Regions from separate parts of the Lelliottia amnigena genome, predicted to be linked through region 1. Evidence: predicted binding sites of a transcription regulator. Region 1 holds the regulator's gene; each other region holds the start of a gene.

The links. The regulator CRP, encoded in region 1, controls carbon source genes, mostly activating them, when cyclic AMP is high. The targets are predictions, from matches to a motif close to ATGTGANNNNNNTCACAT.
Region 2: the regulator CRP is predicted to act here: its motif matches at 1,833-1,850, upstream of I6L74_RS01340 (CidA/LrgA family protein).
Region 3: the regulator CRP is predicted to act here: its motif matches at 1,292-1,309, upstream of udp (uridine phosphorylase).
Region 4: the regulator CRP is predicted to act here: its motif matches at 1,404-1,421, upstream of rbsD (D-ribose pyranase).

What each region holds. Positions count from the first base shown of each region.
Region 1 covers NZ_CP077236.1:1,376,817-1,380,172, forward strand. Annotated here, with positions in the region: gene I6L74_RS06595 (phosphoribulokinase) at 1-693, shown strand, start outside; gene I6L74_RS06600 (OsmC family protein) at 740-1,144, opposite strand; gene crp (cAMP-activated global transcriptional regulator CRP) at 1,454-2,086, shown strand; gene I6L74_RS06610 (YccS/YhfK family putative transporter) at 2,144-3,356, shown strand, end outside.
Region 2 covers NZ_CP077236.1:272,861-276,216, reverse strand. Annotated here, with positions in the region: gene cdd (cytidine deaminase) at 1-565, opposite strand, end outside; gene I6L74_RS01345 (CidB/LrgB family autolysis modulator) at 694-1,389, opposite strand; gene I6L74_RS01340 (CidA/LrgA family protein) at 1,386-1,784, opposite strand; gene I6L74_RS01335 (hypothetical protein) at 2,000-2,263, shown strand; gene dusC (tRNA dihydrouridine(16) synthase DusC) at 2,351-3,283, shown strand.
Region 3 covers NZ_CP077236.1:1,597,829-1,601,184, reverse strand. Annotated here, with positions in the region: gene I6L74_RS07530 (beta-glucoside-specific PTS transporter subunit IIABC) at 1-197, opposite strand, end outside; gene I6L74_RS07525 (dienelactone hydrolase family protein) at 377-1,183, opposite strand; gene udp (uridine phosphorylase) at 1,433-2,194, shown strand; gene rmuC (DNA recombination protein RmuC) at 2,333-3,356, shown strand, end outside.
Region 4 covers NZ_CP077236.1:1,799,939-1,803,294, reverse strand. Annotated here, with positions in the region: gene kup (low affinity potassium transporter Kup) at 1-1,319, shown strand, start outside; gene rbsD (D-ribose pyranase) at 1,504-1,923, shown strand; gene rbsA (ribose ABC transporter ATP-binding protein RbsA) at 1,931-3,356, shown strand, end outside.

The sequences.
Region 1 (3,356 bases):
CGCGATCTCGGCAAACACATCAGCTACTTCGGACCAGACGCCAACGACTTCAGTTTGCTGGAGCAAACCTTTGCCGAGTACGGCCATACCGGCACAGGGCAATCGCGTAAATATCTGCACACCTATGACGAAGCGGTGCCGTGGAACCAGGTGCCCGGCACGTTTACGCCGTGGCAGCCGCTCCCGGAACCGACCGATGTGCTGTTTTACGAAGGATTGCACGGCGGTGTGGTGACGCCGCAGCATGACGTGGCGCAGCACGTCGATCTGCTGGTTGGCGTGGTGCCTATCGTCAACCTGGAGTGGATCCAGAAGCTCACCCGCGACACCAGCGAGCGCGGCCATTCGCGTGAAGCGGTCATGGACTCGGTGGTGCGCTCAATGGAAGATTACATTAACTTCCTGACGCCGCAGTTTTCCCGCACGCACATTAACTTCCAGCGCGTCCCGACGGTGGATACCTCGAATCCCTTTGCGGCAAAAACGATTCCGTCTCTGGACGAAAGCTTTGTGGTGATCCACTTCCGTAATCTGGACGATATTGATTATCCGTGGCTGCTGGCGATGCTGCAGGGCTCGTTTATTTCGCACATTAATACGCTGGTGGTGCCGGGCGGGAAGATGGGACTGGCGATGGAGCTGATCATGATGCCGCTGGTGCAACGGCTGATGGAAGGCAAAAAGATCGAATGATCCTTTTCCCTCTCCTTGTGGGAGAGGGTCTGACTCTCGTCAACGCTTACGCGTCGATCACCTCGTAGGAGTGCGTGATTTTCACCGCTTTCTCCAGCATCAACGCCACCGAGCAGTACTTCTCCGCAGAAAGATCCACCGCACGGGAAACCGCGGCATCTTTCAACGCTTTGCCAGTCACAATGAAGTGCAGATTGATATGCGTAAACAGACGCGGCGCTTCTTCGCGACGCTCAGATGTCAGCTTCACTTCACAATCGGTGACGTCATGACGCCCTTTTTGCAGAATCGAGACGACGTCAATGGCGCTGCATCCGCCCGCCGCCATCAGCACCACTTCCATCGGGCTTGGCGCTTTATCGCCGGAGTTACCATCCATCAAAATCTGGTGTCCTGAAGCGGATTCGCCGAGGAACGTTAAACCTTCAACCCATTTCACACGCGCTTGCATTTTATTCACTCCGACGTTGCATTTTTCCGGACAGATTACCCGCGCGTTACAATTCTCGCAACGGAAGACGACCTGCGTCATGCTGAAGCGAGACACCAGGAGACACGCGGCAAAAGCTATGCTAAAACACTCTGGATGCTACAGTAATACATTGACGTTACACATGTATGCAGAGGACATCAAACATTACAGGCTGCAAACATTTATGACAGCCTAGTTCCCAGGTACGGGGAAGAATTCGATTGCAACCCCAGAGTCAGGATGCGATTTATGACTCTGGTGACAGCTTATAACAGAGGATAACAGCGCATGGTGCTTGGCAAACCGCAAACAGACCCGACTCTCGAATGGTTCTTGTCTCATTGCCATATTCATAAGTACCCATCGAAGAGCACGCTGATTCACCAGGGTGAAAAAGCGGAAACGTTGTATTACATCGTCAAAGGCTCGGTGGCAGTGCTTATCAAAGATGAAGAAGGAAAAGAGATGATCCTTTCTTATCTGAACCAGGGCGATTTCATCGGCGAACTGGGCCTGTTTGAAGAAGGCCAGGAACGTAGCGCCTGGGTACGTGCAAAATCAGCCTGTGAAGTGGCTGAGATCTCCTACAAAAAATTCCGTCAGTTGATTCAGGTTAACCCGGATATTCTGTTGCGCCTGTCTTCGCAGATGGCTCGCCGCCTGCAAATCACCTCCGAGAAAGTGGGTAACCTCGCCTTCCTGGATGTAACGGGTCGCATCGCGCAAACGCTGTTGAACCTGGCGAAACAGCCTGACGCTATGACCCACCCTGACGGCATGCAAATTAAAATTACCCGTCAGGAAATTGGTCAGATCGTGGGTTGCTCCCGTGAAACCGTTGGCCGTATCCTGAAAATGCTGGAAGATCAGAACCTGATCTCCGCTCACGGTAAAACCATCGTGGTTTACGGAACGCGTTAATTCCGGTCGAACGGCGTGCCATCGCAAGGTGTCACGCCGTTTTTGTCTCTGGCATCTATGTGGCGCAGGCTGATCTATCACCCGGAAGTTAACTACGCACTTCGGCAAACGCTGGTGTTATGTCTCCCCGTGGCCGTCGGTTTGATTCTGGGTCATCTGCAACACGGTCTGCTTTTTTCTCTCGTTCCTGCCTGCTGTAATATTGCCGGTCTCGATACCCCGCATAAACGCTTTTTCAAGCGCCTGATTATTGGCGGCTCGCTGTTTGCCGGATGCAGTCTCGCGGTACAGCTATTACTGGCGCGCGATATCCCCCTGCCGTTGATTTTGACCGTACTGGCACTCACGCTCGGCGTGACGGCGGAAATCAGTTCTCTGCATGCCCGCTTGCTTCCCGCCTCACTGATTGCATCGATCTTTACGCTCAGCCTCGCCGGGAATATGCCCGTCTGGGAACCGCTGCTGATCTACGCGTTTGGCACGCTGTGGTACGGATTATTCAACTGGTTCTGGTTCTGGATGTGGCGCGAGCAGCCGTTGCGCGAATCCTTAAGCCTGCTCTACGTTCAGCTCGCTGATTACTGCGAAGCAAAATACACCCTGCTGACGCAGCACACCGATCCGGAAAAGGCGCTGCCGCCGCTGCTGACGCGTCAGCAAAAAGTGGTCGATTTAATCAGCCAGTGTTATCAGCAGCTACACATGCTGGCGGCCAATAAAAATCATGAATACAAACGGCTACTGCGCACGTTTCAGGTAGGGCTGGATTTACAGGAACATATTTCCGTCAGCCTGCATCATCCACAGGAAGTGCAAAAGCTGGTGGAGCGCAGTCACGCCGAAGCGGTGATCCGCTGGAATGCCCAGACGGTCGCGGCGCGACTGCGCGTGCTGGCTGACGATATTCTCTATCACCGCTATCCCACACGCTTTACCATGGATAAACAGTTGGGCGCGCTGGAGAAAATTGCCCGTCAGCATCCCGACAACCCGGTCGGGCAGTTCTGCGCCTGGCACTTCAGCCGTATCGCACGCGTGCTGCGCACTCAGCGTCCGCTCTATTCCCGTGATCTGATGGCGGATAAGCAGAAACGTTTGCCACTGCTGCCGGCGCTCAAAAGCTATCTGTCATTTAAATCCCCTGCTTTGCGTAATGCGGCGCGCATTAGCGTGATGCTCAGTATCGCCAGCCTGATGGGCGTGGCGCTGCATTTACCCAAGCCCTACTGGATTTTAATGACCGTGCTGTTCGTGACGCAGAACGGCTATG
Region 2 (3,356 bases), 1.1 Mb from region 1:
CGCCCGTTAACGCATAGCCGTGGTTCTGCTCATCCATCAGCAGCGTTTTGATGTCGAGGTCTTTCGGACCAAAGGCATCCGGCAGGTAATCTCCGAGCGTATGTGGCTCACGACCCGGCAGATTGATGCGCAGTTCCAGACCGCTGTTCAGTTCATTCATAAACTGGCGACAGTGACCGCAAGGGGTGTAGTTGACGGTAATGGCTTTCAGGGCATGTTCCCCGCGCAGCCAGGCGTGACTGATCGCGCTCTGCTCTGCGTGGACAGTTTGTTGCATCGTCGCACCCAGGAACTCCATGTTCCCGCCGAAATACCATGTGCCACTCACGCCGCGCGCGATGGCACCAACGTTGAAGTGGGAAAGGTCGGCTCTTGCGCAGGCAGCGGCCAGCGGGAGCAGTGCGAAAGCCAGCGCGTCTTCGTCGAGTCCCGTAGCCTGTTTAAGCATCGTGACCTGCTCAGCCGTCAGCAGGGCGGGGAAGTGCTCATCCGCCAGAACCGGAGCCAGGGCTGATTGCAAATTCTCGGCGAGCTGGGCGAAAGCAGATTGAAAACGTGGGTGCATGGCAATGCCTCATAAAGGTTAATGGATCGGTAGTTTACGGAGCCATTACCGCTTTATATGTGATCCAGTTCTCATTATGTATGCAACTTATGAAATCAAAATAAAAATTGCGCGACGCATCGCAAATTTTAGCCCACCACCGCCAAAATAATTGGGAATAAGAACGGCGCAATGAGCGACGTCATGATCCCACAGATCACCAGGGCCAACGAGCTAAACGCGCCTTCCTGATAATCCAGTTCCGCGCAACGCGCAGTGCCGAGCGCATGTGACGCGGTTCCCATTGCCAGCCCACGTGCCGCTTTGGTTCGAATGCGCATCACATTCAGCAGCGAGTGACCGAATACGGCACCCAAAATACCAACAAAAATCACGCACATCGCGCTAATCGCGGGAATGCCACCAATGCTGCCACCCACGGCCATCGCAATCGGCGTGGTCACGGATTTCGGTAATATTGAGGCGGCGATTTGCGGCGAAGCGCCCATCAGCAGGGCAACAGAGGTCCCTGTGACCATCGCGACGACGCTGCCAATCAGGCAGATCGTGATGATGGATTTCCAGCGAGCCCGGATCTGGTGAAGCTGCTCGTAGAGTGGAAACGCCAGGGCAACGACCGCAGGCTGCAACAGATCGTTCAAAATTTTGCTGCCCGCAAAGTAGCGCTCGTAAGGTATATGGGCGATCAGCAGGAAGGGAATAATCACCACCATGGCCACCAGCAGCGGGTTGAGCAGCGGCATTTTAAAACGGGCGGCCAGTTTCCGTGCAGCGAAGAAAACCACCAGCGTTAACGGCAGTGACCACCAGATATTGGCCATCATTTTTGGTTTCCTTTTTGCCCTACCACTTTACGTTCGCCATGCACCAGATGCGAACTCCAGCTCACCACAAGGAACACCACCAGCGTGCTGATGGCGCATGAGACAACAATCGGACCAAACTGGGCTTTCAGCACATCGTAATATTGCATCACCCCCACGCCGATCGGCACGAACAGCAGCGCCATATAACGAATCAGCACGAAGCATCCAGGGTTGACCCACTTTGGCGGCAAAATTTGTAGCGCCAGTAGCAAAAACATAATCAGCATGCCGATTATGCTGCCCGGAATGGTGATAGGCAGTAGAGACGCGACGAAAATGCCTGCATAGAGGCAAGCGTAAATAAGGATAAACGCGCGCAAATATTGCCAGACAGCATTGAGAAATTTGATCATGGTGAAAGTCCTTGATGAAACGCATTCATCATACAATTAAACCTGGAAACGTGCTACGGATCACATCATGAAATTTGAGCATACCAGACATTCCTATTTGGAACGTCGGGCATTTCCCCAGAATTAAAGGTAAAGGTGATATAAAACAGTGTAGTACCGGGCCGTTTTTCGGCGGTAATGATATGATAAATCTCCCACACAGGCAGGAGATCCTCATGCCAGAATATTTCATTTTCAAAAAAGGCAGTGCGGTTCACGCACGGCCAGCTGCAGATATTGACGCCGCGTCTGCGCTCAAAGAGCAGGGCTACGAAAAGCAGTTCGAAGAAATCATTGCTTCAGATGAGAAAAGCGCCCTTGCGCGATTTGCTTCCATTAAGAAAGAAGAACAACTGACCGTGCACGCGTTTATGACGGGACCGGCGATCATTTCGCTGGCGCTTGTCATCATGGTGGTCATCGGTTTTGTGTTGACGTGATGTCACCTCGGGACGCGCGTTAAACAGCCCTTTCCACACGCCAGGAGAGCGGCTACCATAGCGCGTCTTTTTTCACAGGTATTGAGAATGCGTGTATTACTGGCGCCGATGGAAGGTGTGCTCGACTCACTGGTGCGCGAGCTGCTGACCGAGGTAAATGATTACGATCTCTGCGTCACCGAGTTTTTGCGTGTGGTGGATATGCTGTTGCCTGCAAAGTCGTTTTATCGACTCTGCCCGGAATTGCATCGTCAGAGTCGGACGACGTCAGGCACGCTGGTTCGCATTCAGCTTCTGGGCCAATACCCCGAGTGGCTAGCGGAAAACGCTGCGCGGGCCGTGGAACTGGGCTCTTATGGCGTTGATCTCAACTGCGGTTGTCCGTCGAAAATGGTTAACGGGAGCGGGGGCGGCGCAACGCTGCTCAAAGATCCTGAGCTGATTTATCGCGGCGCGAAAGCGATGCGTGAAGCCGTGCCGTCTCATCTGCCCGTCACGGTAAAAGTGCGTTTGGGCTGGGACAGTGGCGATCGCCAGTTTGAGATTGCGGATGCTGTTCAGCAGGCCGGCGCGAGCGAACTGGTCGTACACGGGCGTACCAAAGAAGACGGCTACAAAGCGGAGCGCATTAACTGGCAGGCGATTCGCGACATTCGCCAACGGCTGAATATTCCTGTTATCGCCAACGGTGAAATATGGGATTACGCAAGTGCGCAAGCCTGTCTACAGGAAACGGGCTGTGACTCGGTGATGATCGGTCGCGGTGCCCTCAATATTCCAAATCTGAGCCGGGTGATTAAATATAACGAACCGCGCATGGCCTGGCCTGATGTGGTGACGCTGTTGCAAAAATATACTCGACTCGAAAAGCAGGGCGACACCGGGCTATATCACGTTGCTCGTATCAAACAGTGGCTGAGTTATTTACGCAAAGAATACGATGAGGCGCTGGGGTTATTTCAGGAAATCCGCACGCTGCAAACGTCAGCGGATATTGCTCGCGTCATCCAGTCCAAATAAAACGGATCCCCCCGTCTTTCCGGCGATACTAATCTCGATCTAAATCACATTTTTACTCGTGACGCATTGAGGC
Region 3 (3,356 bases), 220 kb from region 1:
TGCCCGATAATCACCTGGCACTGCACGTTGACGCGCACGCCCAGCACACCGTCAATTTTCGCCAGCGCGGTTTCATTCACTTTACCGTTGTCGTACAGGCTCAACCGCAAGCGGGTAGAGCAATGCTCGATATGTTCGATATTCTCAGCGCCACCCACATGGGCGATGACGTCCAGTGCTGTCTGCAAATGATTCATGTCTGGCCCCTGTCTCCAGAGCAAAAAAAAAGACCTGAAGCCCATTTCCCCCGGGGAGGAGAAATGGGCTTCAGGTCTTGCCTACGGATCGTAGTTACACGCCTGTGCTTTTTATATCGGTCAAAAGCTGTTTCAAAGTCAATCAACCGTTGTGCTTCGTACGTTAAATTGTGAGCGGCTTAACCCTTTTTCGCGCCATACTGCCGGAACCACGCCAGCATTCGCTGCCAGCCGTCTTTGGCCGATTCTTCGTGATAGCTTGGGCGATAATCGGCGTTAAACGCATGGCCCGCCTCCGGATAAACCACGATTTCTGCTTTGGCATTCGCGGCACGCAGCGCCTGCCGCATCGTCTCGACGCTCTCCAGCGAAATGCCCGTATCTTCGCCACCGTAAAGCCCAAGAACGGGCGCATTGAGATCGACCGCGATATCCACCGGATGCTTAGGTGAATTCAGCGTTTTCTCGCCAACCAGCTTGCCATACCAGGCCACGGCGGCTTTCAGTTGCGGATTGTGTGCGGCATAAAGCCAGGTGATGCGTCCGCCCCAGCAGAAGCCCGTGACCATTAGCCGATGCGCATCGCCGCCGTTACGCGCCGCCCAACTGGCGACATGATCGAGATCGGCCAGCACCTGCGCATCGGGTACTTTGCTAACCAGATTGCTGAACAGCGTGGGGATATCGCTGTATTCATTGGGGTCGCCCTGGCGGAAGTACAGCTCCGGCGCGACGGCCAGATACCCCTCCAGCGCCAGGCGGCGGCAGACGTCCCGAATATGTTCGTGAACGCCAAAAATCTCCTGAACCACAATGACGATCGGCAAAGGCCCGTCCACGCCCTTTGGACGCGCGTGATAAGCGGGCATGTTTTCACCCTGGGAAGGGATCGAGGTTTCGCCTGCCGTGATAGCGTCTTCAGACGTTGAAACGATGGTTGACGCGAGAGGGGCGGCGGCAGGTGCAAAATTCGTTTTTTGAGTCATGGTATTCTCCGTACCCGTTGGTGCAAATAAATATAGACCTCAAGTTAACAATTCACAGTGCCCGAAACGGGCTATCTTTTGTGCAGTAGTAAACGATATAACTTGTTAGTGTGATGAGTGTCACTATTTTATGGTAATTAACTGCAATCATTTTCATTCGTGGTGAGGTCTGTCACGAAAATGTGCCCGGGGCTTCTGTAAAGTACCGTTTTACTTCTTCTGACAACCCGACCCACAGAGGAGTCACCTATGTCTAAGTCTGATGTTTTTCATCTCGGCCTCACTAAAAACGATTTACAAGGGGCTACGCTGGCTATCGTCCCTGGCGATCCTGAGCGTGTGGAAAAGATCGCCGCGCTGATGGATAAGCCGGTTAAGCTGGCTGCGCATCGCGAATTCACCACCTGGCGTGCAGAGCTGGATGGCAAAGCCGTTATCGTGTGTTCGACCGGTATCGGTGGTCCGTCTACCTCTATCGCTGTTGAAGAGCTGGCACAGCTGGGCATTCGTACTTTCCTGCGTATCGGGACAACTGGCGCTATTCAGCCGCATATCAACGTCGGCGACGTGCTGGTGACCACTGCATCTGTGCGTCTTGACGGTGCAAGCCTGCACTTTGCGCCAATGGAATATCCGGCTGTGGCAGATTTTGAATGTACCACTGCGCTGGTTGAAGCTGCGAAATCCGTGGGCGCAACGACTCACATCGGCGTGACTGCCTCTTCTGACACCTTCTACCCAGGCCAGGAGCGTTATGACACCTTCTCCGGTCGCGTGGTGAACCGCTTTAAAGGTTCGATGGAAGAGTGGCAGTCCATGGGCGTAATGAACTATGAAATGGAATCTGCAACGCTGCTAACCATGTGCGCAAGCCAGGGTCTGCGTGCCGGTATGGTGGCGGGCGTCATCGTTAACCGCACCCAGCAAGAAATTCCAAACGCAGAAACCATGAAGAAAACCGAAAGCCACGCGGTGAAAATCGTGGTTGAAGCGGCTCGCCGCCTGATCTAGTTTCCCCTTTCAGATAAAAGGCCGACGCGTTCGGCCTTTTCTTTTTGCGTAGCGCCTCGCAGGAAACCCCTTTCAAACTGGACGTTTATACAGCACAATTCTATTTTGTGCGGGTAATGGTTTGATGCAGGGGGTGTTGTGGATATCTCAGTCCTAATTTATGCAGTCATTGCGCTGGTGGGCGCGGGTGTGGGCTGGCTGATGTCCAGCTACCAGCATGCGCAACATAAAGCCGATCAGCTGGCCGATCGTGAAGAGATGGTGGCTGAGCTCAGTGCTGCAAAACAACAGCTTACGCAGAGCGCACACTGGCGCGAAGAGTGCGAATTGCTCAACAACGAGCTGCGTAATCTGCGTGATATCAATACCTCTTTAGAAGCCGATCTGCGCGAAGTCACGACCCGTCTGGAATCCACCCAGCTGCATGCCGAAGACAAAATCCGTCAGATGATCAACAGCGAGCAGCGCCTGAGCGAGCAGTTTGAAAATCTGGCTAACCGTATCTTTGAGCAGAGCAACCGCCGCGTTGATGAGCAGAATCGTCAGAGCCTGAACGGTTTGCTGACCCCCCTTCGTGAACAACTGGATGGTTTTCGTCGTCAGGTGCAGGACAGCTTTGGCCAGGAGTCACGTGAACGCCACACGCTGGCGCATGAAATTCGTAATCTCCAGCAGCTGAATGCGCAGATGGCGCAAGAGGCGGTCAACCTGACGCGTGCGCTCAAGGGCGACAATAAAACGCAGGGGAACTGGGGCGAAGTAGTGCTCACCCGCGTGCTGGAAGCCTCTGGTCTGCGCGAGGGGTATGAATACGAAACGCAGGTCAGCATTGAAACCGACACCCGATCGCGGATGCAGCCCGATGTCATCGTGCGCCTGCCGCAGGGCAAAGACGTGGTGATTGACGCCAAAATGACGCTGGTAGCCTATGAGCGCTACTTCAATGCCGAAGATGATTTCACCCGCGAATCCGCACTCCAGGAGCACATCGCCTCGGTACGAAATCACATTCGCCTGTTGGGGCGAAAAGATTATCAACAGTTGCCAGGGCTGCGCTCGCTGGATTATGTGCTGATGTTTATTCCGGTCGAACCGGCATTTTTGCTGGCATTGGACAGACAACCAGAACTTATTACCGAAGCGTTGAAAAACAATATTATGC
Region 4 (3,356 bases), 420 kb from region 1:
GTTTGCGCGGAATTATTGGCAATCCAGAAGTGCTGCAGGCTCTTAACCCGGCATGGGCGGTTCATTTCTTCCTGGAATACAAAACCGTTTCGTTTGTTGCCCTCGGCGCGGTCGTGCTTTCTATTACCGGCGTCGAAGCGCTGTACGCGGATATGGGTCACTTCGGGAAGCTGCCGATTCGCCTCGCGTGGTTTACCGTCGTGCTGCCGTCTCTGGTACTGAATTACTTCGGTCAGGGTGCGCTGCTGCTGAAAAACCCTGAGGCTATCAAGAACCCGTTCTTCCTGCTGGCACCCGAATGGGCGCTGGTGCCGATGTTGATTATCGCCACGCTGGCGACCGTTATCGCATCTCAGGCGGTGATCTCGGGGGTGTTCTCGTTGACGCGTCAGGCGGTTCGCCTGGGTTATCTGTCGCCGATGCGGATTATTCATACCTCGGAGATGGAATCCGGTCAGATCTACATTCCTTTCATTAACTGGCTGCTTTACGTTGCCGTGGTGATTGTGATTGTCAGCTTTGAACACTCCAGCAATCTGGCGGCGGCGTACGGTATTGCCGTCACAGGGACGATGGTGCTTACGTCGATTCTGTCGACCACCGTGGCGTATCGGAACTGGCACTGGAATAAGTTCCTTGTGGCGCTGATTCTGGTGGGGCTGCTGTGTATTGATTTGCCATTGTTCTCGGCAAACCTGGATAAAATCGTCTCGGGTGGCTGGCTGCCGTTGACGCTGGGTCTGGTGATGTTCATCGTGATGACAACGTGGAAAAGCGAGCGTTTCCGCCTGTTACGTCGCATGCATGAGCACGGTAACTCTCTTGAGGCGATGATCGCCTCGCTGGAGAAATCACCGCCGGTGCGCGTGCCAGGGACTGCGGTATATATGTCGCGTGCGCAGAAAGTGATTCCGTTTGCGCTGATGCATAACCTCAAGCACAACAAAGTGCTGCACGAACGCGTGATTTTGCTGACGCTGCGTACCGAAGATGCGCCGTACGTGCATAACGTTCGTCGCGTGCAGATAGAACAATTATCCCCGACGTTCTGGCGCGTAGTCGCAAGCTACGGCTGGCGTGAAACGCCGAATGTGGAAGAGGTCTTCCACCGCTGCGGTCTCGAAGGGTTGAGCTGTCGCATGATGGAGACCTCGTTCTTTATGTCGCACGAGTCGCTGATTGTCGGCAAACGGCCATGGTATCTGCGCCTGCGCGGCAAGCTGTATCTTATTCTGCAACGTAACGCCCTGCGTGCGCCGGATCAGTTTGAGATTCCGCCTAACCGCGTGATTGAATTAGGAACGCAGGTCGAGATTTAAATCGCCGCACGAATGCCGGGAAGCGTAACGCTCACCCGGCATTTTTCTTTGTATTTTTCCCTTCAGATTTTACTTAGCGAAACGTTTCGACGTTGATCACAATTCTGTTACGTCATGATGGTTTTCTGAACACTCTTACGGCTACACTTATTTCAGCGAAACGTTTCGCTAGTGGAGCAAGAAAATGAAGAAAGGCACGGTACTCAATTCTGAAATCTCATCGGTTATTTCCCGTCTTGGGCATACCGATACGCTGGTGGTTTGCGATGCAGGCTTACCGGTTCCGCACAGCACAACGCGTATTGATATGGCATTAACGCAGGGTGTTCCCTCGTTTATGCAGGTACTTGAAGTGGTGACGGCGGAGATGCAGGTTGAGACAGCCATTCTCGCGACGGAAATTAAACAACATAATCCGCAACTCCACGAAACGTTGCTCGGCCACATAGAGCAACTGCAACAACACCAGGGAAACACCATTGAAATTCGTTACACAACGCATGAACAGTTCAAACAACAAACCGCAGACAGTCAGGCGGTGATTCGCAGCGGGGAGTGTTCCCCGTATGCGAATATCATTCTCTGTGCTGGCGTCACGTTCTGAGGCCGTCATGGACGCATTATTACAACTCAAAGGGATCGATAAATCGTTCCCGGGCGTAAAAGCCCTCTCTGGCGCGGCGTTGAATGTTTACGCCGGTCGCGTGATGGCGCTGGTCGGTGAAAACGGCGCTGGCAAATCCACCATGATGAAAGTGCTGACCGGCATCTATCAACGCGATGCGGGTTCGCTGGTGTGGCTGGGGAAAGAAACCACCTTCACCGGACCGAAATCCTCTCAGGAAGCTGGGATCGGCATTATCCATCAGGAATTAAACCTGATCCCGCAGCTCACCATTGCAGAAAATATCTTCCTTGGCCGTGAATTCGTGGGCCGCTTTGGCAAAATCGACTGGAAGCAGATGTATGCTGAAGCCGACAAACTGCTGGCGAAACTGAATCTGCGCTTCAAGAGCGACCGTCTGGTGGGCGATCTTTCGATCGGCGACCAGCAGATGGTGGAAATCGCTAAAGTCCTGAGCTTCGAGTCAAAAGTCATCGTGATGGACGAACCGACCGATGCGCTCACTGATACCGAAACCGACTCCTTATTCCGCGTCATCCGCGAGCTCAAAGCGCAAGGACGAGGCATTGTTTATATCTCTCACCGCATGAAAGAGATTTTCGAGATTTGCGATGATGTCACCGTGTTCCGCGACGGACAGTTTATTGCCGAGCGCGAGGTGGCCTCTCTGACCGAAGATTCACTAATCGAAATGATGGTGGGACGCAAGCTGGAAGATCAGTATCCGCGACTGGATAAAGCGCCGGGTGAAATCCGCCTGAAGGTGGATAACCTGTGCGGTCCAGGCGTCGACAATGTCTCCTTTACGCTGCGCCAGGGGGAAATCCTGGGTGTGGCGGGTCTGATGGGCGCAGGCCGTACCGAATTGATGAAAGTGCTGTACGGTGCGCTGCCGCGTACCAGCGGTTACGTCACGCTTAACGGTCATGAAGTTGTCACCCGTTCTCCGCAGGATGGGCTGGCAAACGGCATCGTTTATATCTCTGAAGACCGTAAACGCGATGGACTGGTGCTGGGTATGTCGGTCAAAGAGAACATGTCTCTGACTGCGCTGCGCTATTTCAGTCGTAACGGCGGCGGCTTAAAGCATAAAGATGAACAGCAGGCGGTCAGTGATTTTATCCGCCTGTTCAATGTGAAAACGCCTTCGATGGAACAGGCTATCGGCCTGCTTTCCGGCGGTAATCAGCAGAAAGTGGCGATTGCGCGTGGTTTGATGACGCGGCCAAAAGTGCTGATCCTCGATGAGCCGACTCGCGGCGTGGACGTCGGCGCCAAGAAAGAGATTTATCAGCTGATCAACCAGTTTAAGGCTGACGGGCTGAGCATCATTCTGGTCTCTTCCGAGATGCCAGAAGTATTAGGCATGAGCGATCGCATTATTGTCATGCATGAAGGGCATCTCGGCGGTG